One region of the Sphingomonas sp. KR3-1 genome, then DNA from elsewhere that is predicted to be linked to it. Evidence: predicted binding sites of a transcription regulator. Region 1 holds the regulator's gene; each other region holds the start of a gene.
The links. The regulator LexA, encoded in region 1, represses DNA repair genes until DNA is damaged. The targets are predictions, from matches to a motif close to GTTCCNCNCTTGTTCT.
Positions count from the first base shown of each region.

Region 2: ABLE38_RS07945 (protein ImuA) is a predicted target of LexA. The motif match lies at 2,756-2,771, and genes of this name have one in related genera.
Region 3: ABLE38_RS17455 (UvrD-helicase domain-containing protein) is a predicted target of LexA. The motif match lies at 4,678-4,693, and genes of this name have one in related genera.

Region 1 is NZ_JBDZDQ010000001.1:49,182-56,817, forward strand. It holds gene trpD (anthranilate phosphoribosyltransferase) at 1-388, shown strand, start outside; gene trpC (indole-3-glycerol phosphate synthase TrpC) at 388-1,173, shown strand; gene moaC (cyclic pyranopterin monophosphate synthase MoaC) at 1,170-1,637, shown strand; gene ABLE38_RS00275 (glutathione S-transferase family protein) at 1,798-2,451, shown strand; gene ABLE38_RS00280 (PilZ domain-containing protein) at 2,612-3,505, shown strand; gene glp (gephyrin-like molybdotransferase Glp) at 3,544-4,728, shown strand; gene lexA (transcriptional repressor LexA) at 4,787-5,470, shown strand; gene ABLE38_RS00295 (EF-hand domain-containing protein) at 5,474-6,169, opposite strand; gene ABLE38_RS00300 (ComEC/Rec2 family competence protein) at 6,166-7,636, opposite strand, start outside.
Region 2 is NZ_JBDZDQ010000001.1:1,607,930-1,615,565, forward strand. It holds gene ABLE38_RS07930 (alpha-ketoacid dehydrogenase subunit beta) at 1-524, opposite strand, end outside; gene ABLE38_RS07935 (3-methyl-2-oxobutanoate dehydrogenase (2-methylpropanoyl-transferring) subunit alpha) at 554-1,825, opposite strand; gene ABLE38_RS07940 (hypothetical protein) at 1,976-2,674, opposite strand; gene ABLE38_RS07945 (protein ImuA) at 2,799-3,548, shown strand; gene ABLE38_RS07950 (DUF6504 family protein) at 3,955-5,451, shown strand; gene ABLE38_RS07955 (error-prone DNA polymerase) at 5,448-7,636, shown strand, end outside.
Region 3 is NZ_JBDZDQ010000003.1:319,726-327,361, forward strand. It holds gene ABLE38_RS17430 (MFS transporter) at 1-725, opposite strand, end outside; gene ABLE38_RS17435 (hypothetical protein) at 851-1,036, shown strand; gene ABLE38_RS17440 (peptidyl-alpha-hydroxyglycine alpha-amidating lyase family protein) at 1,078-2,049, shown strand; gene ABLE38_RS17445 (inorganic phosphate transporter) at 2,189-3,832, opposite strand; gene ABLE38_RS17450 (hypothetical protein) at 4,025-4,516, opposite strand; gene ABLE38_RS17455 (UvrD-helicase domain-containing protein) at 4,696-7,005, shown strand; gene ABLE38_RS17460 (hypothetical protein) at 7,018-7,636, opposite strand, start outside.

The sequences.
Region 1 (7,636 bases):
CGAGGCGCTCGAGCAATTGGGCGTCGAGGCCGCGGCGATCGTCTCCGGCGAGGAAGGGCTGGACGAGCTCTCCACCGAGCATGCCAGCGTCGTCGTCAGCATCGGCAGCTCGGGGCTCCCGTCGCGGATCACGCCCGAGGATGCCGGGCTCCCGCGCCACCCGCTCAGCGCGATCCGCGGCGGCGGCCCGGAATACAACGCCCTCGCCCTGCGCCGCCTGCTCCAGGGCGAGCAAAGCCCCTATCGCGACGCGGTGCTGCTCAACGCCGCCGCCGCCTTGGTGATCGCCGGCGAGGCGAGCGACCTGCGCGAAGGCGCCGAGGAAGCCGCCGAGACGATCGACAAGGGCCTTGCCAACGCGCTGCTCGACTGCTGGATCGCCTTTTGATGTCCACGATCCTCGACACCATCATCGTCACCAAGCACCGCGAAGTCGCCGAGCGCCGCGCCGCCGTGCCGCTTTCGGACCTGCACGGCCAGGCGCTCGCCCGCACGCCGCCGCGCGGCTTCAAGGCTGCGCTCGATGCCAAGGCGGCGACCGGCTACGGCCTGATCGCCGAGATCAAGAAGGCCAGCCCGTCCAAGGGCCTGATCCGCGCCGATTTCGATCCGCCGGCGCACGCCCGCGCCTATCAGGCCGGCGGTGCCGCCTGCCTCTCGGTGCTGACCGACCAGGAATATTTCCAGGGGCATGAGGAGTATCTGATCGCCGCGCGCGCCGCCTGCGACCTGCCGGTGATCCGCAAGGACTTCATGGTCGACCCCTGGCAGGCGTTCGAATCGCGCGCGATCGGGGCCGATGCGATCCTGATCATCGTTGCCGCGCTCGACGACGGCCAGATGGCCGAGATCGAGGACGCCGCGATCGGGCTCGGCATGAACGTGCTGGTCGAGGTGCACGACGCCGACGAGCTCGAGCGCGCGCTCAAGCTGCGCTCGCGGCTGATCGGAGTGAACAACCGCAACCTCAAGACCTTCGAGGTCGACCTCCAGAAGACCTATGACTTGGTGCGCCACGCGCCGGCCGACTGCACCTTCGTCGCCGAGAGCGGGCTCAACAGCCGCGCCGACCTCGATGCGATGGCCGCGCACGACATTCGCTGCTTCCTCGTCGGCGAATCTCTGATGCGTCAGGACGATGTCGAGGCGGCGACGCGGGCCTTGGTGGGGTGAACGACCTCACCCATCTCGACGAAACCGGTGCCGCGCGCATGGTCGATGTCGCGGGGAAGGCGATCACCCCACGCGAAGCCGTCGCCAGCGGCCGCATCACCATGTCGGCCGAGGCTGCCGCCGCGATCCGTGCGGGCGCAGTCAAGAAGGGCGATGTCCTTGCCACCGCGCGCATCGCCGGGATCATGGCCGCCAAACGCACCGCCGAGCTGATCCCGCTCTGCCACCCGCTGCCGCTCACCAAGGTCGCGGTCGACCTGATCCCCGACGAGACGGGCATCACCGTCACTGCCACTGCCGCGACCGAGGCGCAGACCGGCGTCGAGATGGAAGCGCTCACCGCCGTCTCCACCGCGCTGCTCACCCTCTACGACATGGCCAAGGCGCTCGATAAGGCGATGGTGATCGGCGAGATTCGCCTGCTCTCCAAGAAGGGCGGCAAATCGGGCGACTGGGTGGCCTGACGCCCTCTTCCCGTCATCCCCGCGCGGGCGGGGATCCACAGCCAAGCGCGGCACGGTAGAGAAACCCTGGGTCCCGGCTTTCGCCGGGGTGACGAACAGGGATGGACAGCCGCACCAAATCATAATAGTTAGTTCACAACCTAACTATTCGAGCCCCGCCATGACCCTTCAGCTCTTCGGCCACCCCTTCTCGTCCTACACCTGGAAGGCGCTGATCGCGCTCTACGAGAACGGCACCGACTTCGCGTTCCGCAATCTCGAGGACCCTGGGGCCAGTGCCGAGCTGGAAGCGCGCTGGCCGCTCAAGCTCTTCCCCGTCCTGGTCGAGGGCGAGCGGACGGTGCTCGAGGCGACGGCGATCGTCGAATATCTCGACGTCCACCATCCCGGCCCGGTGCCGATGATCCCCGCCGACCCCGACCTCGCGGTGCAGGCGCGGATGCTCGACCGGGTGTTCGACAACTATGTCATGGGCATGATGCAGCGGCCCGTGCTCAACGCGCTGCTGCCCGAGGAGCGGCGCGACCCGGTCGGTCTCGAGGAGGCCATGGCGAAGCTCGACAAGGTCTATGCCTGGCTCGATGCCTATCTCGCCGGGCGCAGCTGGGCGGTGGGCGACCGCTTCACGCTCGCCGATTGCGCCGCCGGGCCCTCGCTCTTCTACGCCGATTGGGTGCGCCCCATTCCCGAGGACCTGGCCCATCTCCGCGCCTATCGCGCCCGTCTGCTCGCGCGTCCCTCGATCGCGCGCTGCGTCGAGGAAGCGCGGCCCTATCGCGGCTATTTCCCCCTCGGCGCGCCGGACCGCGACTGATCGTTCCGGGGCGCATTAGGGATTCCGCAACCCTCAGAATTAACCCCGCCTTCACGCCGCGCCGCCACTATCACCCCGGGCGTCTGGGCGAGAAATTTCAGTTATGCGACAAGGGCTTGCGTCCTCCACCATTTTCAGTCTCGGGGCCGAGCCGCCGGCGATGCTGGCGGCCGCCGATCCGTCCGAGCATGCCAGCCTGGATTCGGCCTTCCTCGCCGATGAGAGCGGCCGCCTGCCCTGCACGATCCGCAAGCTGAGCGCCGCCGGCGCGACGCTCCAGATCGAGGACGACGTCGCGGAAGGCGACCTGCTCAACCTCGAGCTCGCCAACGGCCAGTCGCTGCCCGGTCGAGTCTCCTGGACCGACGAAGGCGCCGCCGGCTTCCTCTTCGCCGAGCCGATCGACGTGATCAGCACGCTCGCGCGCAACCTCGCCGCCCTTCCCGCCGAGCGCCGCAACGTGCCGCGCGTCGAGCTGCACCAGACGATCTGCGTGCGCCGCGGCAACCAGGTGGAATTCACCCGCAGCCGCAACCTCTCGCAGGGCGGCTGCGGCTTCGAGACCGACATCGCGCTCCAGCTCGGCGATGTCGTCCAGATCAATTTCGATGGGCTGCGCCCACTCGATGGCGTGGTCCGCTGGTCGCAGGGCAATCTCGCCGGCGTCGCCTTCTACGAGGACATTCCCTGGCAGATGCTGATGCCGTGGCTCCGCCAGGTGCAGAAGACCCCGCCGCACCACACGCGCATGGCGGTGATGCACGAGCCGACCGGCCTGATCCCGGACAAGCAGGCGATCCGCCTCGATGCGCCGGCGCGGGTGCGCGAGGGCGTGCGCTGGTGGAACGTCAAGCTGCGCGCGATCACCCCGCATCTGGTCGAGTTCGAGACCAACGCGCCCTTCGCCGCCGGCACCCAGCTGTGGATCTCGCTCCCGCATATCGGCGGCGGCCCGGCCTCGGTGATCGAGCGCGACGACCGCAACCATTATCTTTGCGAGTTCCGCCTGCCGCTCAAGGCCGGCGATATCGGGCGGATGACCAACCCGAACTGAGGCTGGCGCAGGTCCGCGCGCTATCCTAGGCCGGGCGGATGACCGCCCTCCTCCCCGTCGCCGAAGCCCAGGCCCGCCTGCTCGCGCTGGCCGAACCGGTAGCGGAGGAGAGCTGCCCGCCCGCCGAGGCCGCGGGCCGCTGGGCGGCGCGGGATATCCTCGCGCTGCGCACCCAGCCCGCGTCCGACCTCTCCTCGATGGACGGCTATGCGATCCGCTTCGCCGATCTGCCCGGGCCCTGGCAGGTAATCGGCGAAAGCGCCGCCGGGCGCGGGTTCGCCGGCGAAGTCGCCCCGGGCCAGGCGATCCGCATCTTCACCGGCGCCCCGCTCCCGCCAGGCGCCGACACCGTGCTGGTGCAGGAGGAAGCTGCACGCGACGGTGCTGCCCTCACGCTAGCCGGCGAAGGCCCGCTCGGGCTCGGCAGCAGCGTCCGCCCGCGCGGGCTCGATTTCTCCGAAGGCGAGGTCCTGATCCGGGCCGGCGAGCGGATCACCCCCGCCCGGCTCGCGCTCGCCGCGATCGCCGGCCATGCCGCCCTGCCCGTCCGCCGCAAGGTCCGCGTGGCGCTGCTCTCCACCGGCGACGAGCTGGTGCCACCCGGCACGCCGCTCGGCCCCGACCAGATCCCCGAGACCAACCGCCTGCTGCTCGCCGCGCTGCTCGCCGACCTGCCGGTCGCGCTGATCGATCTCGGCATCCTGCCCGATGATCGCGCCGCGCTCGCGGCGGCGTTCCGGGCGCTGGACTGCGACCTGCTCGTCACCAGCGGCGGAGCTTCGGTCGGCGATCACGATCTCGTCCGCCCGGCGCTCGAGGCCGCGGGCGCCGCGATCGACTTCTGGAAGGTCGCGGTGCGGCCCGGCAAGCCGATGATGGCGGGCCGGCTCGGCGATGCCGTGGTGCTCGGCCTGCCCGGCAATCCGGTCTCGGCCTTCGTCACCGCCACATTGTTCGCGCGCCCGCTGGTCGCGCACCTCGCCGGCGCCGCCGATCCGCTGCCAAAGACGCGCAACGTGCCGCTCGGCGAACCGCTCCCCGCCACCGGCGCGCGCGCCGACTATCTCCGTGCCGTGCTGGTCGATGGGCGGGCGCATGTCGCACCGATCCAGGACTCGTCGATGCTGCGCACATTGGCGCAGGCGACCTGCCTGATCGTCCGTCCTGCGGGCGCTCCGGAGGCGAAAACCGGCGACTCGGCAGAAATCCTCGACATCGCTTGACAAGCGCGCGGAACATTGCATAAACGTTCCCAGTCTGTTCCAGACCGGGAGAAACGGGATGCTCACGCGCAAGCAGCACGAGCTCATCTGCTTTATTGCCGATCGGCTTGCCGAGACTGGCGTGTCGCCTTCGTTCGAGGAAATGAAGGAAGCCCTCGATCTCAAGTCGAAGTCGGGCGTGCACCGGCTGATCTCGGCGCTGGAAGAGCGCGAGTTCATTCGCCGCCTGCCCAACCGTGCCCGCGCGCTCGAAGTGCTGCGCATGCCGGAACGCGGCGAGACCGCGAAGAAGCCGGCCAAGGCGGCTCCCGCACCCGTGGGTGCGTCAAAGGAGTCAACGAATCTGCCGGCGCCGGCCAATGACGTGATCGAGATTCCGCTGCACGGCCGCATCGCCGCCGGCACCCCGATCGAGGCGCTGCAAGATTCGGCGATGCTCCCCGTCCCCGCCGCCCTGCTCGGTGCGGGCGAGCATTATGCGCTCGAGGTTGCCGGCGATTCGATGGTCGAGGCCGGCATTCTCGACGGCGACTACGCCCTGATCCGCCGCACCGAGACGGCGCGGGACGGCGAGATCGTCGTTGCGCTGATCGACGAGAATGAGGCGACGCTGAAGTATTTCCGCAAGGAAGGCGCGATGATCCGGCTCGACCCGGCGAACCGCGACTACAATCCCCAGCGCTACCGCCCCGACCAGGTTCGCGTGCAAGGCCGCCTCGCCGGGCTGCTACGCAAATATTGAGCCTCAGGCCAGGAACTCGCTCCAGCTGACCTTGCCGTCACCGTTGCGATCGAGTTCCTGGAAGGGCGCGACATCGGGCTGCACGCCCTTGAACAGGAAGCTGCTCCAACCGGCGGCATATTCCCTGGGCGTCAACCTGCCATCGTGATCGGCATCGAGCAGCGCGAAGCCGGCATGCAGCACGCGGAGCCGGCGCGCGGCATATTCGCCCAGGCTGATCTTGCCGTCGCGATTGCTGTCCGTGTCGGCGAAGCTGAAGTCCGCAGCCGCAACGGCAAAAGGCCGGATGCCGCGGACCTCGGGTGCCGAGGCGCGGCGCAGCGGCAGCGCCATCGTGCGATGCGCGCCGCAATGCAGCACCGGCTGCGGCCCGGTGCCATATTCGTCCGGCGTGAGGATCCCGTCGTGATTGCGGTCGACTGCCGCGAAGCCCGGCCGGAAATCGGGCGCTGCCGTCACCACCGAGGGCATTGCCAGCCCGAGTGCGCCGATCATCGCGGCAGCCGCAACCAGGCGCAGCCAGAGCCGCGGCGCCGGCGTGGGCGCAGGCGGCGCGCCGGCGATCCGCCCTTCGACGAAACCGCGCACCACGTCGCTCGCGGTCCGCCCCTCGGCCTGGCACTGCGCCATGAAGGCCCGCTTCACCGCATGCGGCAGCCGCACCTCGATCGTGTCGCTCTTCTTCGGGGCTCGCATCATGGCGAAAGAAAACCGCCACCCCGCGCCGAAGGCCAGCGATTTCGTGTCCGGACATGCGGATCGGGTTGTTCCGGTTGATAGGGCGGCTGCACCTTGGGCGGGTCGCGCCATGGATGGTGCCCCGGCCCGCGGACGGTGGTGACGCGCGCGCCGGCAAAGGCGATCGCCACCCCGCCCGTCTTCGCCAGCGCCGGCTTGTCGAGCTTGAGCCAGCGCGGCGAACAGCCCGCCGGCAGGCGCCGGTCGCTTATCATCACGTCGACGCTGCGGCACAGCGCAGTGAACTCGGCCCAGGGCAGCGGATAGCCGCTGCGCGTCGCCGCCACCCGCCAGACGCGGTCGCCAGCGCGGTGCTCGATCAGGCAAAGGTCGGCGCTGCACCGCGCCCCAGGCTCTTCGTCCAGCGCAGCAAGATCCTCCTCGGTGCCCGCGCTCTCGGCCAGCATGTCGCGGGTATAGTCCCCCGCCCGGTCGCGGAGCAGCGCGAAGCCGCCCTCAGGCATGCGGATCGCGAGGTGACGGCCATCGCCGGTGACGATCAGGTCGGGCGCCGGGGTCAGCAGCGCCCAGGCCATGCCGATCGCGAGCGGCACGCCGCCTGCCCAGCGCGCGCCGGTCCGCCACAGCGCGAGCCACAATCCGCCGACGACCATCAGCGCATAGGCGCCGCCCGGCATCCCCGGCAACGCCGCGACGGAACCGGGCGCCCCGGCGGTAGTCCGCGCCAGCCAGAGCAGCAGGTGGAGCGCCTGGTCGGTCAGCCACCAGAACGGCCCGCCCAGCCCGACCAGGTCGAACAGCAGCGCCAGCGCCTCGAGCGGCATGATCACGAAGGTCGTCAGCGGGATCGCGACGATATTGGCGAGCGCGCCGTAAATGCCGGACTGGTGGAAGTGATAGAGCGCGATCGGTGCCAGCGCCGCCTCGACCAGCACGCCGGTGAGCAGCAAAGAGCCCAGTTCGCGCGCCAGCTTGGCGGGCAAGCCCTCGTCGCGCTTGCCGAACCAGCGCTTGATCCGCGGGCTCTCATGCACCGCGACGATTGCCGTCACCGCGGCGAAGCTCAGCTGGAAGCTCGGGCCGGCCAGCGCCTCGGGCCAGCACAGCAGCACGATCACCGCACCCGCAGCGACCAGCCGCAGGGTGATCGCCTCGCGCCCCAGGCTCAGCGCGAGCAGCACCATCAGCGCGGCGACGCAGGAGCGGATCGTCGGCACCTCGGCGCCGGTAAGCCAGGTATAGCCGATCGCCGCCAGCGCACCCGCGCCCGCCGCGACCAGCGGCAACCGCCAGCGCAGCGCCAGCGTGGGGCTCAGCGCGAGCAGCTTGAGCACGAGCAGCATCGCCGCGGCAGTCACCGCGGTGACGTGCAGGCCGCTCACCGAGAGCAAATGCGCGAGGCCCGAACGCTGCATCGCCTGGACATCGTCATTGGTGATCGCACCCTGGTCGCCGGTTGCGAGCGCA
Region 2 (7,636 bases), 1.6 Mb from region 1:
TTGTAGATGCGCTTGGGCTCGAGGAAGAGGACGGGGTCATTGTCCTCGATCGCGGCGATCAGCAGGCCCTTGGCGTCGTAGGGCGTCGAGGCGATCACCGTCTTCATGCCCGAGACATGGGTGAAGATGCCCTCGGGCGACTGCGAATGCGTCTGGCCGCCGAAGATGCCGCCGCCATAGGGCGAGCGGATCGTGATCGGCGCGATGAAGTCCGCCGCCGAGCGATAGCGCAGCCGCGCCGCTTCGGAGACGAGCTGGTCGAGCGCCGGGTAGATATAATCGGCGAACTGGATCTCGGGGACCGGGCGCAGGCCATAGGCGCCCATGCCGATCGCCACGCCCATGATGCCGATCTCGGTGATCGGCGTGTCGAAGGCGCGGGTCTTGCCGTACTTGGCCTGGAGCCCGGCGGTGGCGCGGAAGACGCCGCCGAAATAGCCGACATCCTCGCCCATCACGATCACGTTCGGATCGCGTTCCATCATCACGTCCATGGCCGAGTTGATCGCCTGGATCATGTTCATCTGGATCATGTCGCTCATGATTTCAGCGTTCACAGCCCGGCCGCCTTCTGCTCGTCGAGCATCTGCTGCTGCTGTTCCTTCAGATGCCAGGGGATCTCTTCAAACACGCCCTCGAACATCGATTCGAAGGGCTGGTGCATGCCGTGGCCGAGGATGCCGTTCTTCTCGGCCTCCTTCTGCGCGCGCTTGACCAGCTCGGCGAGCTCGAGGTCCTGCGCGGCGTGGCGCTCCTCGTCCCATTCGCCCAGCGCGATGAGGTGTTCCTTTAGCCGGCGGATCGGATCGCCGAGCGGCCAGGCATTGGGCTCGCCGGCCGAGCGATAGGCGGTGGGATCGTCCGAGGTGGAGTGGCCCTCGGCGCGGTAGGTGAAATGCTCGATCAGCGTCGGGCCCTGGTTGGTCCGCGCGCGCTCGGCGGCCCATTGTGTGGCGGCGTACACGGCGAGCGCGTCGTTGCCGTCGATGCGCAGGCCGGCGATGCCATAGCCGATCGCGCGCGCCGCAAAGGTGGTCGCCTCGGCACCCGCGAAACCCGAGAAGCTCGAGATCGCCCATTGGTTGTTGACGACGTTGAAGATCACCGGCGCCTTGTAGACGGTCGCGAAGGTCAGCGCCGAGTGGAAGTCGCCCTCCGCCGTCGACCCTTCGCCGCACCAGGTGGCGGCGATGCGCGTGTCGCCCTTGGCCGCGCTCGCCATCGCCCAGCCGACCGCCTGGGGATATTGCGTCGCGAGATTGCCCGAGATCGAGAAGAAGCCGAACTCCTTGGACGAATACATGATCGGCAGCTGCCGGCCCTGCAGCGGATCGCCCTTGTTCGAATAGATCTGGTTCATCATCGTCACGATCGGATAGCCGCGCGTGATCAGGATTCCCTGCTGGCGATAGGAGGGGAAGCACATGTCGTCGCCGGCGAGCGCCATCGCGGCGCCGATCGACACGGCCTCCTCGCCGGTGGACTTCATGTAGAAGCTGGTCTTGCCCTGGCGCTGGGCGCGGAACATGCGCTCGTCGAACGCGCGGGTGAGCGCCATCGAGCGGAGCATGCGGCGCTTGGCGTCGGCGTCGAGGCGGGGGTCCCAGGGGCCGACGGCATTGCCCTCGTCATCGAGCACGCGGACCAGGCCATAGGCCAGCTCATGGAAGCTGGCGGCGGCATCGGCGGTGTCGGGGCGGCGAGTGGCGCCAGCGGCCGGCACCACGATGTCGCTGAAGTCCGCCTCGTCGCCCGGGCGGAATCGCGGCTCGGGCACGTGCAGCGCAAGCGGGGGCAGGTTGGCGCGGTCGCGCTCGCTGGACATGGGCTCTCCGGACATAGGTTCCCGTTACCAAACGCTCGGGAATCACGTTTCGCGCCATTGTTATAAAATTTCAAAGCCCCGCGCAAGAAGGTCAGGGGTGCTGACCTGAAATGCCGCCCGAAAGGATGGGAATTCGCGACGGCCCGAGGCTCAGGGCATGGGATCGCCGCGCCGATCGTCGGGCACCACGCCCGCCGCGTTGAGCACCGCCGCAGCCAGCGCGCGCGTCGGCGCGTCGAGCGTGCATTCGTGGCGGGTGACGACGTGATCGCCGGAAGCGGTGCGCAACTCGAAGAGCAGCTGGGTGCCATCCATGCACATCACCATGTCCTGGCGGCGCGGCGCCCCCGCGAACTCGCGGCCGTCCTTGTTGTCGGGCAGCCGCTCGGCGAAGCGGGCCGCGGCGAGCGCATCGCTGACGCGCGCGAACCGGTCGGCCGCCAGGGCGCTGGTCCGCCGTTCGTCGATCGGGCCGCCGCCATAGCCACCGCGCCCCTTGGTGCGCGTGTAGCGCAGCTCCAGCCGGCCATCGGCGCGCTGGTCGATCCCGATCACATAGGGCTGGTTGAAGGTCGGCAGCACCAGCATCCGCAACCGGCTGCGATAGCCGTCCAGCGCTTGCGGTGCCCACAGCATCGGCTCCTCCATCGAGGCGAGGTGCATGCCGACCCAGCTTTCGAGAAAGCCGTCCTTGTTGGGCGCGAAGTCGGGTGGGAGATACTGGGTCCTGGCTGCAGGTGCCTCCTGCGCCTGGGCGGCACCGGGCGCGAGGAGCAGCAGCGCGACGGCGAGCGCGGCCCGCATGCGACCGGGGCCGGAACGCGCAGCGCGGCTGGGGTTGCGGATCATGGTCCCGACGCTCCTTGAATTCGGTGGTTGCGACGAGCTTAGGGGCGCCGGGCGGAATCGCAATTGACTCTGCGTCGATATGGAACAAAATGGGAACATATCTGTCCCCCGAGTCGTGAGCAGCATGGCCGATCCTGCCGTCCTGAAGCAATTGCGCGAGACGCTGAGCGGTCTCGAAACCGGTGGTTTCCGCCGCCGACCGGCATTGCCCTTCGGGATCGAGGCGGTCGATTCGCGGCTGGCCGATGGCGGCTTGCGCCTCGACGCGCTGCACGAGGTTGCGGCCGGCACCAGCGACATGGCGGACGATTGCGCGGCGACGCTGTTCCTCGCCGGAATCGCGGCGCGCGCCTGGGGCCCGGTGCTGTGGGTGATACGGCGCCGCGACCTGTTCGCGCCCGGGCTCGCCCAGTCGGGGCTCGATCCCAAGCGGCTGATCTATGCCGAGGCGAAGGACGATGCCGAGCTGCTGGCGATCATGGAGGAAGGGCTGCGCCATCGCGGGCTCGGCGCGGTGATCGGCGAGGCCAAGCGCGCGGACATGACCGCGACTCGGCGGCTGCAGCTGGCGGCCGAGGGCGGACGGACGATCGCGCTGCTGCTGAAGCGCGCGGCACGCGAGGGCAGCGATCCGATCGCCATGCCCTCGGCGGCGGTGACGCGCTGGCGCGTGACGTGTGCGCCCTCGACGCCGCTGCCAGTGGCGGGCGTCGGCCGCCCGCGCTGGAAGCTGGCATGCGCGCGGCAAAAGGGGGGCGAAGGTTTCGAGATGATCGTGGAGGCATGCGATGCAACGGGTCGCTGCGCTCTTCCTCCCGTCATGGCCCATCGAAAGGCTGTGGCGGGCGGAAGCGCGCCCCGGCGCGCGGCCTGAGCCGCACGCGCCTTCCTTCCCCCTGGCCGCGCTCGACCCGCTGCGCGATGCGGCGGCGCAGGAGCAGGAACATGCCTGCTCGGTCCCGCGCGGCGGCGGCTGGCGCCCCGGCGCACGCTGGGCGCGCGAGGACGAACTCGGCAAGGTCGCGCTGCCGCCGGTGACGCGGGCGAAGGCGAAGCATGAAGTGGGACGCCGGGACGAGGCGGCAGCGGCGAATCCGTTTCGCCCGCTGCGGCCGGATGACGGCGGCGCGCCCGTAAAATTCCTCCCCGGAACGGGGAGGGGGACCGCCGGCGAAGCCGGTGGTGGAGGGGGCCCGCGCGCCTCAAACTCTACCGCTGGTGGAAAGCGGGGGCCCCTCCACCGTCCTTTGGACGGTCCCCCTCCCCGTTCCGGGGAGGAATTGGGCGCCCCCCTCGTCACATCGCTCCGCAACGGCAGCCGGATCGAGATCGCCGCCGCCTGCCCGGCCGCGCAGGCGCTGGGACTCAAACCCGGCATGGCGGTGACCCAGGCGCGCGCGCAGGTGCCGGGGCTCGATATCCGGCCGGCCGATCCCGCGGGGGACCTGGCCTCGCTCAAGCGCCTCGCCATCCTCGCGGCGCGGCGCTGGTCGCCGGTGGTCGCGGTCTGCGGCGAGGACGGGCTGTTCCTCGACCTCTCCGGCACCGCGCACCTGTTCGGCGGCGAGGCGGCGATGGCGCGGCGCATCGTCCGCCTGCTGGCGCGCGCCGGCTTCACTGCGCGGATCGCGATCGCCGATACGCCGGGCGCGGCCTGGGCGCTGGCGCGGTTCCGGGGAAGCTGCATCTGCCCGCCAGGCGAGCAGGCGCGCGCTCTTGCCGAGCTGCCCACCCCGGCGCTGCGCATCGACGAGGCGGCGGCCGAGCTGCTCAAGCGGCTCGGCATCGACCGAGTCGGCCAGCTCTCCGCCTTGCCTCGCGCGCCGCTCGTCCGCCGCTTCGGCAGCGCCACGGTGCTGCGGCTCGACCAGGCGCTCGGCCGCATGCCCGAACCGCTCGATCCCGTCATCCCGCCCGAGAGCATCGCCGTGCAGCAGCGCTTCGCCGAGCCGATCGCCACCGCCGAGGCGATCGAGCATTGGCTGGGCACGCTGGTCCCTCGCCTCGCCGCCGCGCTCGAAGCCGAGGGGCTGGGCGTGCAGGCGCTCGAATGCGTCGCCGATCGGATCGACGGAGTGCCGCAGCGCATCCGCATCGGCCTCGCCCGGCCCAACCGCGATCCCGCGCACCTGCTCCGCCTGCTCAAGCGGCGGATCGAGGATGTCGCGCCGGGATACGGTATCGACGCGATCACCCTGCATGTCCGCCGCGCCGGGCTGCTCGGGCCCGAGCCGGTGGTCGAACGGCTCGACGAGGAGGCCGCGCCCGATATCGCCACCCTGGTCGACACGCTGGCGACGCGGATCGGGCAGCGGCGGATGTGGCGGATGCGGCCGGTGGAAAGCGACGTGCCCGAGCGTTCGCAAGCGCGGATGGCGGTGCTCGATCCGCCCGCGCGCGGCATCCTGCGCCCCAGGGTCGACGATGTCCGCCAGCTCGATCGCCTGCCCGATCTCCATCCCTGGCATCCCGGCTGGCCCAAGCCGGCGCGGCTGCTCGCCCGGCCCGAACGGCTCGACCATGTCATGGCCGAGCTGCCCGACCATGCCCCGCGCCGCTTCACCTGGCGCGGCACCGCCCACCGCGTGATCCATGCCGACGGGCCCGAGCGCATCCAGGGCGAATGGTGGAAGCGCGGCGCCGAGCGGATGAGCGTGCGCGACTATTTCCGCGTCGAGGACGAGGCGGGGCGGCGCTACTGGCTGTTCCGCTCGGGCGATGGCGAGCGCGCCGTGACCGGGGACCTCAGCTGGTATCTCCACGGGGTGTTCGGATGACCTATGCCGAGCTCCAGGTGACGACGCATTTCTCGTTCCTGCGCGGGGCTTCCTCGCCCGAGGAGCTGTTCCGCCAGGCCGCGCTGCTGGGCTTGCCCGCGCTCGGCATCGTCGACCGCAATTCGGTGGGCGGGGTGGTGCGCGCGCTGGTCGCCGCCGAGCAGTTCAGCCAGCTCGGCATCCCGATCAAGATGATCGCCGGCTGCCGGCTCGACCTGGTCGATGGCAGCTCGGTGCTGGTCTGGCCCGAGGATACCGCCGCCTGGTCGCGGCTCACCCGGCTGCTCACGCTCGGCAAGGCGCGGGCGGATGCGCAACGCGGCGAGAAGGGCCAGTGCTTCCTCCATTGGGAGGATGTTGCCGGTGCCGCCGAGGGGCTGGTCGGCGCGCTGGTGCCCGGGCTCGCCGATACCGGCGACCCCCTGGCGCTGCGCTGGATGGCGGACGTGTTCGGCGCGCGCGGGCATCTCTGCCTGACCCAGCATCGCCGGCCGGGCGACGCGCTGCGAATCCACGCACTCAACCTGGCGGCCGAGCGCTTCGGGCTGACGGCGCTGGCGACCGGCGACGTGCTCTACGACACGCCCGACCGGCGCATGCTGCAGGACGTCGTGACGGCGATCCGCGAGTGCTGCACGATCGACGGGCTCGGTTTCCGCCGCGAGCGCAGTGCCGATCGGCACCTGAAGTCGCCCGAGGAGATGGCGCGGCGCTTCCGCGACTATCCGCAAGCCCTTGCCGCGTCGCAAGCGATCGCCGAGCGCTGCACCTTCTCGCTGCGCGACCTCAAGCACCAATATCCCGAGGAGGAGGTCATCCATGGCCGCAGTGCGCAGGAAGCGCTCGCCGCGCTCGCCTGGAACGGGCTCAAGCAGCGCTTCGGCGGCAAGCCGAGCCAGGCGCATCAGGACCTGCTCACCCATGAGCTCGGGCTCGTCGCGCAGATGGAGTACGCGCCCTATTTCCTGACGGTCAATTCGATCGTCCAGTTCGCGCTCAGCCAGCACATCCTCTGCCAGGGGCGCGGCAGCGCCGCCAATTCGGTGATCTGCTTCGCGCTCGGCATCACCTCGATCGATCCGATCAAGCACCAGCTGCTGTTCGAGCGCTTCATCTCGACCGAGCGCAAGGAGCCGCCCGACATCGACGTCGATTTCGAGCATGAGCGGCGCGAGGAAGTGATCCAGTGGATCTATGAGAATTACGGCCAGGACCATGCCGCGCTGACCGCAGTGGTCAGCCGCTTCCGCTCGCGCGGCGCGCTGCGCGAGGTGGGCAAGGCGATGGGCCTGCCCGAGGACATGACCGCGGCGCTGTCCTCGCAGGTCTGGGGCTGGTCGAACGACGTCGACGACAAGCATGCCGATGCGCTCAACCTCGATCGCAGCGATCCGCGCCTGGCGCTGACGCTCGAGCTGGCGCGCCAGCTGATCGGCACGCCGCGCCACCTCTCGCAGCATCCCGGCGGCTTCGTGCTGACCCGCGACAAGCTGCACGACCTGATCCCGGTCGAGCCCGCGGCGATGGTCGATCGCCGGGTGATCGAATGGGAGAAGCTCGACATCGAGGAGCTCGGTTTCATGAAGGTCGACATTCTCGGCCTCGGCATGCTCGGCTGCATGCGGCGCACCTTCGACCTGCTCAGTGCGCACAAGGCGACGCACCTGACGCTCGCCTCCCCGCTGATGCAGGAGGAGGACGGCCCGACCTTCGAGATGATCCAGCAGGCGGACACGCTCGGCGTGTTCCAGATCGAGAGCCGCGCGCAGATGTCGATGCTGCCGCGGATGAAGCCGGTGAATTTCTACGACATCGCGATCCAGGTCGCGATCGTCCGGCCGGGGCCGATCCAGGGCAACATGGTCCACCCCTATCTCAAGCGGCGGCAAAATCCGGAGCTGGTCGACTATCCTTCGCCGGCATTGAAGGAGGTGCTGCTCAAGACGCTGGGCGTGCCGCTGTTCCAGGAACAGGCGATGCAGGTGGCGATCATCGGCGCCGGCTTCACTCCGAGCGAAGCGGACCGTCTGCGCCGCGCGATGGCGACGTTCAAGTCGAGCGGCGACATCGGCGAGTTCGGCCCCAAACTGATCAGTGGCATGCTCGAACGCGGCATCAGCCAGGAATTCGCCGAGCGGCTGGTCGAGCAGATCCGCGGCTTCAGCAATTACGGCTTCCCGGAGAG
Region 3 (7,636 bases), on a different contig from region 1:
GTGCCGGCGAAGGTGGCGAGCGCGCTGGTGCGGAACAGCTCGCCGATCGGCACCGCGGGCGGGGCTTCCTTCTCGGCTGCGGCGACGAACTCGGGCGTCTCGCTGATCTTGAGGCGCACCCACAGGCCGAGGAAGACCAGCACCGAGCTCAGGAGGAACGGCAGCCGCCAGCCCCATTCGCGGAAGGTCGCCTCGTCCATCACCGCGCCGAGCACCAGGAAGAAGCCATTGGCGAAGATGAAGCCCACCGGCGCACCCATCGGCGGGAAGCTGCCATAGCGATTGGCCCAGCCCGGCGGGGCGTTCTCCACCGCGAGCAGGCTCGCCCCGCCCCATTCGCCGCCCAGCCCCAGCCCCTGGCCGAAGCGCAGCAGGCAGAGCAGCAGCGGCGCCGTCCAGCCGATCAGCGCATAGCCGGGCAGGAAGCCGATCAGCACGGTCGAGAGGCCCATCAGCATCAGCGAGGCGACGAGGGTGGACTTGCGCCCGAGCTTGTCGCCGAAATGGCCGAACAGCACGCCGCCCAGCGGCCGCGCGAAGAAGGCGACCGAGAAGCTGGCATAGCTGGCGAGCTGGCGGATCCAGGGCTCGCTCGCCGGGAAGAACAGGTCGGGGAAGACGAGCGCCGCTGCAGTGGCGTAGATGTAGAAGTCATAGAATTCGACCGACGTGCCGACGAGGCTCGCGAACAGGATGCGGCGGTGCGATGCGGCGGCTTTGGTCATGCCCTCTCCCCTTTTCGCCCTCTCCTTGGATCGATCCGCCGCAAAGGGGAAGCCCGTTCATCGCGGCGACAGTTTCGCCTGCGTACCGGTACGCCGCACTCAGCGACCGACCAGGGAGGAAGGCGATGCAGGAATCGGCAGGCAGGCGGCTGGCCTTTGCGATGGCGTTCGCGCTACTCGCGGGCCTGGTGGTCGCCTTCTGGAACCCGGTCGCGCACTTCAAGGCAGACCTTCGCGCCGATGCCCAGGGCTTCAAGTTCAGCATCGAGCTGGCGACGCATCTGTTCCAGGTCGGCGTGAAGCGGCTTTGATGGAGCCGCTATCGTCATCCCGGCTTTCGCCGGGATGACGGATGAAGCAAGCTGCTCGCATGCGCATCACCACCTTGGCGATCCTCGCCCCGCTCCTGCTCGCCGCCGCGGCCCCGCAACCGCACTACCGCGTCGTCCATGGCTGGCCGGTCCTCCCCGAGAGCCGCCTGCTCGGCCCCTGTTCGGGCGTCGCGGTGCACGGCGGCGAAGTGTTCGTCCTGCACCGCGGCAATCGCGGCACCGATGCCAAGGCGCTGACGTTGGTCAAGGAGCCTGTGGTCGAAGTGTTCGACGCGGGCACCGGCAGGCTGCTCCGCGAATGGGGCGCCGGGCGCTTCGTCATTCCGCACGGCATCAGCATCGGCGCGAACGGCCATGTCTGGATCACCGATACCGGCTCGAACGAAGTGTTCGAGTTCACGCCCGGCGGCGAGCTGCTCCGTATCCTCGGCGAGCACGGCGTCGCCGGTGCCGATGCCAGTCATTTCGATCGCCCCACCGATGTCGCGCCGCTCGCCGACGGCAGCTTCTACGTCGCGGACGGCTATGGCAATTCGCGCGTGATGAAGTTCGCTGCCGACGGCAAGCTGCTGTTCCAATGGGGCAGCCGCGGCACCGGGCCGGGCCAGTTCAACATCCCGCACGCACTGGCGGTGGATGCGGCGGGCCGCGTCTATGTCGCCGACCGCGTCAACGACCGGGTGCAGGTCTTCGACGGGACGGGCCGCTATCTCGGCGAATGGAAGTCCGCCACGATCGGCCGCCCCTTCGGCCTGGCGCTGTTGCCCGGCAGCCGGATCGCGATCCTCGACGGCGGCGCGAACCCGGACAAGGTGCCCGATCATGACGGCGTCACCATCGCCGGGCTCGACGGCCGGGTGACCGCGCATTTCGGCCGGCTCGGCAACCAGGACGGCCAGTTCTGGATCGCGCACGACATCGCCGCGGACGCCGCCGGCAATCTCTACGTCGTCGATATCGCCGGCCAGCGCGTGCAGAAGTTCGCGCGGTAGTAGCGCGCCCAAGCGCGTCATCCCCGCGAAGGCGGCGACCCAGCTCGGGGAGAAGTCAGGCGCGAAACCGCCGTCGCATCAGCCCGCGCGTGCAGGAGATGGGGCCCCGCTTTCGCGGGGGCGACGGCAGCGGGTCAAATCAAAGCCCGAACAGCTTCACTGCGTTGAGCATCGCCCAGTAGAGCCCGCCCGAGAGCAGCATCGCCGCGGGCAGCGTCAGCAGCCAGGCCAGCGCCAGGTTGCGCACCGTGCGGGCCTGCAGCCCCGCGCCGCTCGCCACCGAGGCGCCGGCGACGCCCGAGGAGAGGATGTGCGTGGTCGACACCGGCAGGCCGAACCGGTCGGCGAGCAGGATCGTGCTCGCCCCGACCAGCTCGGCCGAAGCGCCCATCGCATAGGTCATGTGCTGCTTGCCGATCTTCTCGCCCACGGTGACGACGATCCGCTTCCAGCCGATCATCGTGCCGAGACCCAGGGCAAGCGCGACGACGATCTTCACCCAGAGCGGGATGTAGCGCGTGCCGGCTTCGAGGTTCTTCTGATAGTCGGTCAGCGCCTTCAGCTCCGCGGGCTGGTAGCCATCGGGCTTCTTGGTGGCGAGCTTGGTGGTGTCGAGCACCAGGTACATGTCGTTGCGGACATTGCCGGTCGCTTCCGCCGGCACCTTGCTCAGCGAGCCATAGCCCTGGACGCGCGCGGTGAGATCCTTCGACAGGCCCTCGAGCGCGGCGAACACCTGCGGACTGTCGGCCTTGCGCTGCTGGAGCGCGGTGGTGAGGATCTTGCGCGCGTCGACCGGCGCGACATCGGGCAGCCCGCCGCTGCGCGCATCGAACGCGGCCTCGGCGACGGTGGCGGTCTGGACATAGGCCGGCGTGGCGCTCGCCGACTGGGTGCGGTTGAGCGCATAGGCGGTCGGCGCGCAGCCGATCAGGATCAGCATGATCAGCCCCATGCCCTTCTGGCCGTCGTTCGAGCCATGGCTGAACGAGACCGCGGTGCAGGTGAAGATCAGCGCGCTGCGGATGCCGATCGGCGGCGCGGTGTGCGGCATCGGCGAGGTGTAGAGCTTCGGGTTGCGCAGGAAGATGCGCATCACCAGCAGCAGCGCCAGCGCGGCGAAGAAGCCGATCAGCGGCGCCATCCACAGGCCGGTGAGGATCTTGGTCGCCTGGCTCCAGTCGACGCCGGCGGTGCCGCCGCGCGATCCGGTGTTGATCAGCTGGTTGGCGAAGCCGACGCCGAGCACCGAGCCGATCAGCGTGTGCGACGAGCTGTTGGGCAGGCCGATATACCAGGTGCCGAGGTTCCACAGCACCGCGGCGAGCAGCAGCGCGAAGATCATCGCGAAGCCGCCCGCGGATCCGACGTTGAGGATCAGCTCCACCGGCAGCAGCGTGATGATCGAATAGGCGACCGCGCCGCTCGAGAACATCACGCCGAGGAAATTCCAGAAGCCCGACCAGATCACCGCGAAATGCGCGGGCATCGAATTGGTGTAGATCACCGTGGCGACGGCGTTGGCGGTGTCGTGGAAGCCGTTCACGAACTCGAAGCCGAGCGCGATCAGCAGCGCCAGCCCGAGGAACAGGAACACGCTGGTCGCCAGCGTCTCGCCCACACCCCGCGTGTCCGTCAGGACGCTCCAGCCGGCAAAGGCCAGCCCGCCGACCATGATCGCCGCGAACAGCAACTTGGCCAGGGGATGCGTCTTGTAGTCGAATCGGGGCCCCGGCTGCGGTTGGTCAACCGGCGGGGCTTGGTCCAGAGCGAGTGATGCCATGATGATCGCGCCTCTGGCCGGAGGGTGTGACAGGCGTGTGACAAACGCGTGACAGACCGAGGGGTCGGCGCAAAACGATACGCAAAAGAAACGCCCCACCCCGGGGCTGCGGGATGGGGCGTTCGGCCTTGCCGCCTCGATCCTGGGATCGGCGCAGCACGGGAAATCGGCTCCGGCGCGCGCCGGAGCGGCTCAGAAATGAAACTGCATATAGGCCTTGGGACCCGGCTTGATGCCGCGATTGCTGCCCGGCGTGCTCATGAAGCCGCGCCCGCGCAGCCGCCGCAACCAGGCGAAGCCCAGCTCGACATGGTCCGACGCCTCGAAGCTCAGCCGCGCGCCGGCATAGTGGCGGGCATCGCGGATCATGCCGCGGTCCGCATCGAAGCGCGGCGCCTGGGTGTAGCCGGTCAGGCCCAGCCAAGTATGCCCGATCACTTCCTTCTGGACCGACACGCCATATCCCGCGCTGGTCTCGTCCGCGCGCCATTCCTCGCTCGACGCACGCACCGTCGCGGTGGTGCGCAGCCACAACCCCTGGACATGCTCGTCGGTCTTGGTGCGCACTTCCGGCCGCACGACCAGATAGGCCGTCTCCGCCGCCGCAATCGTCTGTGCACAGGCCGGCGCGCAGGCGAAGCCCGCCCCCGCCGCCAAAATCAGACCCGCCCCCCGAATCATCATATATCCCTGCTCCCCAGCTGCGGGATTTGGCCACCAACCGATGGTTGACGGCAATTAGGTATTATTGCGGGTTTGTTTCCGTGGCTAGAGCTTTGTTGCGGGATATTTCCAGGAATCGTGCATAATGTGCGTGTCGCTCGGAGCTTGCGGGGCGGCCGGGCGTTCCCTAGTTGTTCGCTATGACTGTCCCCGTAGAGACCGACGCCAACGCTCCGTATCTGAACGGCCTGAACCCGCCCCAGCGCGAGGCGGTGCTCACCGTGGACGGCCCGGTGCTCGTCCTCGCCGGCGCCGGCACGGGCAAGACCGCGGCGCTCACCGCCCGCCTCGCCCATCTGCTGTGGACCCGCCGCGCCTATCCCAGCGAGATCCTCGCCGTCACCTTCACCAACAAGGCGGCGCGCGAGATGAAGGAGCGCGTCGGCCGGCTCGTCGGCGATGCGGTGGAGGGCATGCCCTGGCTCGGCACCTTCCACGCGATCGGCGCCAAGATGCTGCGCCGCCATGCCGAGCTGGTCGGCCTGCAATCGAACTTCACCATCCTCGACACCGACGACCAGCTGCGCCTGATCAAGCAGCTGATCCTCGCCGCCGATCTCGACGAGAAGCGCTGGCCCGCGCGCCAGCTCGCCGGGCTGATCGACGAGTGGAAGAACAAGGGGCTGACGCCGGCCGAGATCGGTGCCGGCGAGTCCGAGCGCTATGGCGGCGGCCTCGGCGCCGCGCTCTACCATCTCTACCAGGAGCGGCTGAAGACGCTCAACGCGTGCGACTTCGGCGACCTGCTCCTCCACATGCTGGTGATCCTCAAGACCCACCGCGACGTGCTCGAGCTCTACCAGCAGCGCTTCCGCTACATCCTGGTCGACGAGTATCAGGACACCAACGCCGTCCAGTATCTCTGGCTGCGGCTGCTCGCCCAGGAGCGCAAGAACATCTGCTGCGTCGGCGACGACGACCAGTCGATCTATTCCTGGCGCGGTGCGCTGGTCGAGAACATCCTCAAGTTCGAGAAGGATTTCCCCGGCGCCAAGGTGATCAAGCTCGAGCAGAATTACCGCTCGACGCCGCACATCCTCGCCGCCGCCTCGGGCGTGATCGCCAACAACTCCGGCCGCCTCGGCAAGACGCTGTGGACCGACAAGAATGACGGCGAGAAGGTCAAGGTGCTCGGCGTGTGGGACGGGCCCGAGGAGGCGCGCCGCGTCGGCGAGGAGATCGAGGGCGCCCAGCGCGGCGGCAAGTCCCTGGACGACATCGCCATCCTCGTCCGCGCCCAGCACCAGACCCGCGAGTTCGAGGACCGGTTCATCGCGATCGGCCTGCCCTATCGCATCATCGGCGGCTTCCGCTTCTACGAGCGCCAGGAGATCCGCGACGCGCTCGCCTATCTCCGCGTCGTCGCCCAGCCGGCGGACGACCTCGCCTTCGAGCGCATCGTCAACACGCCCAAGCGCGGCCTTGGCGACAAGGCGCTGGCGAAGGTCCACCAATATGCCCGCGCCGCCGGCATCCCGCTCACCGTCGCCGCCGCGCGCATCCTCGATACCGACGAGCTGACGCCCCAGGCCCGCCGCGCGCTCGGCAATCTGGTCGGCGACATGGCGCGCTGGCGCTCCATGGGCAACGATCTCCAGCACCCGGACCTCGCCCGCATCATCCTCGACGAGAGCGGCTACACCGCGATGTGGCAGGCCGATCGCACCGCCGAGGCCGCCGGCCGGCTCGAGAACCTCAACGAGCTCGTCCGCGCGATGGAGGAGTATGAAACGCTCGGCGCCTTCCTCGAGCACGTCTCCCTCGTCATGGACAATGAGAACAACGCCGACGAGGCCAAGGTGACGATCATGACGATCCACGCCGCCAAGGGGCTGGAGTTCGACACGGTGTTCCTGGCGGGCTGGGAGGAAGGCATCTTCCCCTCGCAGCGCGCGCTCGACGAGGGCGGCCTCGCCAGCCTCGAGGAGGAGCGCCGCCTGGCCTATGTCGCGATCACCCGCGCCCGCCGCCTCGCGACCATCCTCCACGCCGCCAATCGCCGCATCTACGGCCAGTGGAACTCGTCGATCCCGAGCCGCTTCGTCGCCGAGCTGCCCGAGGCACATATCGAGAGCGAAAGCACGATGACCGGCGGGGCGAGCCTATGGCAGGCCAACTGGAGCGAACGCAGCGACCCCTTCGCCGATGTCGGCCGCGGCACCGGCCGGGGCCCCGGCTGGCAGCGCGCCGCGGGCGTCGACCCCAAGAACCCCGGCGGCGGCTTCACCGCCCGCACCTTCTCGCGTGAGCCGGCACGCGTGGTGGAAAGCCGCGCGTCTGCGGTGAGCTTCGGCGCCAAGCCCCGCGACGACCTGTCGCTCGGCATGCGCGTGTTCCACCAGAAGTTCGGCTACGGCACGATCGCCGAGATCGAAGGCAACAAGCTCGAGATCGACTTCGAGCAGGCCGGGCGGAAGCGGGTTATGGATAGTTTTGTGACGGTGGGATAAGAAGGTCTCAAGCTATTTTTTTGCCGACTCCAGCGCAGCATCGGCAATCTTATTATTGATAGCCCGCTCCCTAGAAAAATTGACTACATCATGTAGTGAAAACATCATTTCATCCACAAGGTAAGATCTTTCTTTGTTTCTATACATCATTTCACGGAAAATGGGATGATCCATAGTGATGTGGAAAACATGATCGAACTTCTCCAGCGATTCAATCGCAGTAGGATCTCCCGAATTTAGCTTCCGAAAGACGTCTAGGGCCATATCGTAGATCCAAGGAAAGTCGTCTCGAAACTGGCTGGCCATCATGAGCAAGGAAACGCCTTCCGGCAATTCCCTGCCGAAACTGCGAGTCATATCACGCATCATATTGATATCGTGTCGCCGTTTTCTTCTGCTGCCGGATGCATCAGGATCAATGCGGCGCTCAATTCGACTCGGAAGGTCTTGAAACATGACCTTAACCTCTTCGAATAGCTTGGCTACCGACGTACTGTCAGTTTCGCTATCGAGCGATGAATCCCCTTCAGTTTTGGCAGCCAATTCTAGTGCCTTTACCCGGAAGGCTTCAACCTGACTCTTAACAACCTCTCTATCTGGCTCCGAACCTGGAATCCTCTTAACAAGCTGA